DNA from 2 places in the Bacillus cereus group sp. BfR-BA-01316 genome. Region 1 is predicted to be linked to the other one. Evidence: riboswitches for the same ligand, from Rfam matches in the RefSeq annotation. Region 1 holds a riboswitch; the other holds the start of a gene.

Region 1 (3,205 bases):
TTAATCTAATAAAATAGATTAAAACCGCCTCTAGTTTTTCTAGTCAGCGCTTTTTACTTTAAACGGACCTTTTCACTTTTCTCTAATTGAATCACTTTTCCATCTTGCACAACAATTGTAATTGAACCATATTTCATATCAGCAAGCATCGTTTGAATTTTTTCGGACACTTCATCAAAATGTTCCCGTACGCTCACGCAAACAGCCCCCCTTTTTATTCATAAAAAAAATCTTTCCCATTTCGAAAAGACTGTTCGGTAATATATTTTACCTTATCTTTCAAAATGGATTCCATTTTGCTGGATTTAGCACCTTGCTTTCTATAAGCAGGTTGCCGAGCTTCGTAGGGCCAGTTCCCTCCGCTTCTCTTGATAAGCTTTGTATTTGTATTTTATCACAATTCTGATTTTTTTCAATCCTAGTTTTCCGATATATTTTATTTATTTTATAAAAAAAGAATTGCCCATCCTGAACAACTCCTTTTTTCATATTTAAACAAGTTCTTTAATACGTATGCGATCGTTCCCAATAATATTTTCATATGTTTCACGTTCTACAACAATTTGTGATGTTCCGCCTTTTGCGAAGACTACAGCCGGTCTACGAATACGATTATAATTATTAGCCATCGAATACCCATATGCTCCCGTGCAAGAAATTGCTAGTAAATCAGAAGAAGCAACTTGCGGTAGATTAATATCCCAAATCAGCATATCTCCACTTTCACAGCATTTCCCAGCAATCGAAACAAGTTCCTCATTCTCATCATTCCCTCGATTCGCCAACATGGCTTCATAACGCGCTCCATATAGAGCCGGTCTTAAATTATCTGTCATCCCACCATCGACTGAAACATATTTCCGAATACCAGGAATCTCTTTCACCGCTCCGACTGTATAAATTGTTGTTCCAGCATCACCTACAATACTACGCCCTGGCTCAATCCATATTTCAGGAAGCGGATATTCACATAATGTAAACTGCTCTCTCACCGTACTTGTTACAGCGTGCACATACGTTTCAAGTGTTAACGGTGTATCAGACTCCGTATAACGTATACCGAAACCTCCGCCGACATTTAATACTTTCACTACATAATTTGTTCGCTCTCGCACTTCTTCTAAAAATTGACGTAATACTTCAATTGCTCGAACAAAACCAGCCGTTTCGAATATTTGCGATCCGATGTGCGAGTGAATCCCTAGCACATTATAATTTGATTTTTGCAAAGCTAGCTCAATTGCTTGCATCGCTTGACCATTTGAAACACCAAATCCAAATTTCGAATCCTCTTGACCTGTTGTTATATATTCGTGTGTATGTGCCTCTACTCCAGGCGTTACACGGATTAATATGTTCACAAATTTCCCATGTTGCACTGCTAAATCATGTAAAATTTCTAATTCTAAGAAATTATCTACCACAAAACAACCAATATTCGCCTGAAGAGCCATAATCATTTCTTCTTCTGTTTTATTATTTCCGTGAAAATGAATGCGCGATGCCGGAAATCCTGCTTGGAGTGCAGTATATAATTCTCCTCCAGAGACAACGTCTAAAGACATATTTTCTTCACGAGCTACTCGGCACATCTCCATGCACAAGAACGCCTTGCTAGCATATGCTACTTGATAAGAGAAACCACTTTCCTTAAAAGCACGATGAAACGCACGACATTTCCCTCGGATTGACTCTTCATCGTATACATAAAGTGGTGTTCCGTATTGTTTTGCTAGTTGCGTCGTATCGCACCCTCCAATTTCTAAGTGTCCTTGCCCATTGATTCGGCTTGTGCCGTGAAAATACATTTGAATTCCTCCCTTATTTCCTCTAAAACTCATAACCCCAATCTTCTATTCATTGCAGCACGCTTTTAGATAGACAAAAAACGCGCGGAACAATGTTCACACGCGTTTCTTATTAGGAAAAATATATATTGAAAAAATAAACGAGTTGTTATCTTCTCAAAATAAGAAACCGCATCAACATCTCCAAATAGTTCTCCATAAAATAAATATTATGACAGTACTACATTTATTCAATGCAGTCCCAATATAAGAATAACGTGGTTATTCTTATATTTCGGCAATAGTCCCTTTCAACCTATGGTCACAGATTCCACTAAATCTCCCATAGCTTACTCTTTCCTATCGCGGCCTCTACCTTTGAGAGTAGATGAGGTAAGTCTATTTAATTTTCAAACATCTAATTGTTGCTATTAACAATACCAAAGGAACATTTTATTTGTCAAACAATTTTTTATATTGTTTTTTTACAGTTTAATTTCGTGTCATTTGGTAAGCGCTTTATAGAGATTTTTGTAACAGTCCATTCTCCTTCTTCATTGTTAAACGTCATACTTATCTTCTCAAACGGCGGAAGTACTTTTCCACCTATTCCTGATTCATATTTCGTTATTTCAATTACTGCTTGAAATAAATATGTACCGCTATAAAGTTTTTTTAGACTAATAATTTTAGGACAATCAAACGGTTTTAATTTTCCATATTGTTTCTCAATCGCTTCATTTATTTTTGGAAATAACACAGAATAAAGAGCATCTTCCATGAGCGGTGCATCATATTGTGCTACTGATACACTCGGTGAAACAAAAAGCATAAAACTAATGCATACTATAAAATATAATAATTTCCGCATCATAACCTCCGTATCATTACGCGATACTTTCCATGTTTAACGAATGATAATAATCATACATAGAAATTCCATTTTATTGTCTCCCACTTCGCTTTTTCTACTCAATTGTTACAAAAAAAGCCCACAACTCCCCTTTATTTTCGTATAATGATACTCATAGTATAATAATCATAATAATAAAGGACTGTTCGTATATATATAGTGAGACGATTTTCAAACAAACTCACATGAACTGTCATGCTTTTAAGAGAGGAGTATATTATGCTAAAACATTTGTTTCCAAAACTGCGATTTGCACTCGTTGCGGTCGTTTTATTATGGATTAAAACATATATTGTGTACAAGCTAGCATTTGATATTAAAATTGATAACTTCTTTGAAGAATTTATGCTTTTTATTAACCCAATAGCTTCATTACTTTTATTTTTCGGTTTAGCTTTACTTGCATCTAAGTACCGAAACCGAATTATTATTGGAATTAGTTTTATACTGTCATTTATTTTATTTGGAAATGCAATGTTTTACGGGTTCTATAACGATTTTGTTA
Region 2 (3,205 bases), on a different contig from region 1:
TACAACACCGTCACCGTATAAAGAAGCGATGAAAGCGACACTACCAACTACTGATGTTGCGATTAATGCGTTAACAGGTACACCGCGGCTATCTAATTTGCCTAAGAACTTTGGTGCTTTTCCTTGGCGAGCTAAATCCCAAAGCATACGAGTTGATGCATACATGCCAGAGTTACCAGCAGATAAAACTGCAGTTAAAATAACAGCGTTCATAACAGAAGCAGCGAAGGCAACGCCCGCTTTTTCAAATACAAGTGTAAATGGACTTACTGTAACATCACTTGCTGCAAGGCTATCAGTCGTATAAGGAATTAATAAACCGATAACAAGAATTGCTAAAATATAGAATAATATAATGCGCCAAAAGATAGAACGAATTGCTTTCGGAATATTGCGTTCTGGATCAGCAGTTTCACCAGCAGCCACTCCTAATAATTCAGTTCCTTGGAATGAGAAACCAGCAGCCATAAATACACCGATAATTGCCATGATTCCACCGTTAAATGGTGCATCTGCAACAGTGAAGTTTTTAAAGCCGACAGATTCGCCGCCCATAATTCCAAAAATCATCATAAAACCGACAATTAAAAAGATAATAATAGTAACTACTTTAATAAGTGCGAACCAATATTCAGATTCACCAAAACCTTTAACAGATAAATAGTTTAAGAGAAAAATAATAGCTAAACAAAGTCCACTCCAAATAAGAGAAGGTGTATCTGGGAACCAAAATTTCATAATTAATGTTACGGCCGCTAGTTCAGCAGCGATCGTAATCGCCCAGTTATACCAATAGTTCCATCCAAGTGCAAAGCCAAGTGATGGATCAACAAATTTTGTTGCATAAGTGCTAAAAGATCCAGTAACAGGCATGTAAGCTGCGAGTTCTGCTAAGCTTGTCATTAAGAAATAAACCATAATTCCAATTGCAGCGTATGCGACTAGTGCACCGCCAGGACCAGCCGAATGGATAACACCACCGCTGGCAAGAAATAGTCCGGTACCGATTGTACCACCGAGAGAAATCATCGTAAGGTGACGAGATTTTAATCCGCGTTTTAATTCACCTTGTCCTTGTGTAGTTTGCGTTTTAGAGGTAGCTTGATTCGTTGCGCTATTCATGTTCAACACTCCTTTTCTTGTAAGATAGGAAGGAGCGGGGGAGAAAAATACAAAAAACCGCCAAAAGAATTAGGCGGAACGTTTCACAAATAACCACCCCATCATACCCTTCCGTTAAGATAGCACACCACGTTTACTCGGTATTTTGTAAACGTGACAGTTCTGTTCCTTTCGGAGACAGCCCCAGCCAATATTTCCAGAGAAGAAATATAAACTTCGGCAACTTTTCCTTTTAAACGGAGTCGGGTGACATTCTCTGTGTCTCGGCCGTTCTACTCTTAAAAGTTGCAACCTCTACCTCATCGGATTGATGAGGATTTATTCATTGCTATGATTTTTAATATATGGCAATTGTAATGAGTTTCTGAAAATATTGCAAGGGATTTTGTTAGGAAAAGTCAAAAAATATCGGTTATTGTATAGGAAACGCTCGCAAAGCTCCACCCGAACCTACTGTTATGTAACAATAAATAAAGAAAGAAATTGTTATACAAATGTTTCGCAAAAAATATTGAAAAACCCTTTAAAATTAAAAGAAAATTCAGAAAATATAATTCGACATAAATATCAAAAGGGATTAGTTTTTTATTTTGTTTCAAAGAATAAACATATGTTTACGTAAAAAAGAATGAATATTCTATATATTTATAGTGAAATTGTAGTATTGTTTAATTGAAAAGGGGACATCGTTATGAAATTAGAAACGGAAAGATTACATATTATCCCGTGTACGGAAGAATGGGTTCAAATTACGAATAATCAAGGATACAATAGTGGCCCGCATATTTTAGGGCATATAGAAAATTTGAAACAAGATGCGGCTGTATTACCGTGGGGCGCGTGGTATGTTATTCGGAAAGAGGATGATGTTGTTCTAGGTGATATAGGATTTAAAGGGAAACCGAACGAGCAACATACAGTAGAAATTGGTTACGGATTTATTGAGAAATATTGGAATGAAGGTTATGCAACAGAAGCAGTTAGTGAATTAATGAAATGGGCTTTTCAAACAGGAGAAGTGGAAACGATTATAGCGGAGACACTCCTTGATAATTATAGCTCTATTCGTGTATTAGAGAAATTACATATGAAAAGAGTAAATAATACAGAAACGATGATCAATTGGAAGATTGAAAAATAAAGAATACCGCTCGAAGCAAATCGGGCGGTATTTTGCGTAATTATGGTAGCATTTGTTTTTGATCTGTTGGATAGCTACTCGTCGCTTGTTTCGAATACTTTGAATGGTTACGGACAGAAATAAAAATAGAAATAATAACGACAAGACCAACTGCAACATAAGAAAGTGTAATAATAGTTGGATCAACTTTAAATGATGTAAGCAATGTACGTATATTCGTAAAAATAATAAGTCCGCCAACGAGTACGCCGAGTAAATGCGAAGGAACGATGCGTACTAACCATGCCGCGATTGGTGCGGCAACAATACCACCGAGCATTAGGGCAAATACCCAAACCCAGCTTATTTGTTCCCAACCAAGTGAGATGAAAAAGCCGATTGTTGCAGCGAGTGAAACAGGAAATTCGCTCGTATCTACAGATCCAATAACTTTTCTAGCATCATTCCCTTTTGCAAGAAGAACAGGTGTCGTAATAGGTCCCCAGCCACCACCGCCAGTTGAATCAACAAATCCTGCGAACAAGCCAAGTGGCACAAGTTGTTTAGCAGACATACGCTTATTTGAAGCAACAATTTGTTTTTGAATGATGAATCGTAATAAAATATAAACCCCTAAAGTAAATAAAAATAAGGAAATGTACGGTTTAATAATATCGCCCGGTAAATTACTTAAAAAACATGCTCCGACAAAAGCGCCAATCGCTCCTGGCAATGTAAGTCTAGAAACTGTATATTTATCAACGTTTCCGAATCGTATATGAGATGCACCGGAAGCGGCAGTAGTGACTACTTCAGCTAAATGAACCGATGCAGAAGCAACAGCTGGTGCAATACCAAACATTAATAATAAAGAGGAAGACGTTACCCCATACGCCATTCCAAGCGCTCCATCAATCAATTGAGCGAAAAATCCGATAATAGAAAAGATAATTAATTTCTGCA

The links. Region 1 has a riboswitch for lysine ahead of lysA (diaminopimelate decarboxylase). Riboswitches for the same ligand answer to the same signal wherever they lie in the genome.
Region 2: another riboswitch for lysine. It lies ahead of MR071_RS15580 (amino acid permease); the one in region 1 lies ahead of lysA (diaminopimelate decarboxylase).

The regions. Positions count from the first base shown of each region.
Region 1 covers NZ_JAKUGX010000028.1:25,286-28,490, reverse strand. Annotated here, with positions in the region: gene MR071_RS19075 (YezD family protein) at 54-197, opposite strand; SAM riboswitch class I at 270-378, opposite strand; gene lysA (diaminopimelate decarboxylase) at 492-1,808, opposite strand; lysine riboswitch at 1,989-2,170, opposite strand; gene MR071_RS19065 (DUF3888 domain-containing protein) at 2,260-2,658, opposite strand; gene MR071_RS19060 (LTA synthase family protein) at 2,920-3,205, shown strand, end outside.
Region 2 covers NZ_JAKUGX010000019.1:77,717-80,921, forward strand. Annotated here, with positions in the region: gene MR071_RS15580 (amino acid permease) at 1-1,122, opposite strand, end outside; lysine riboswitch at 1,235-1,427, opposite strand; gene MR071_RS15585 (GNAT family N-acetyltransferase) at 1,814-2,263, shown strand; gene MR071_RS15590 (sulfite exporter TauE/SafE family protein) at 2,304-3,205, opposite strand, start outside.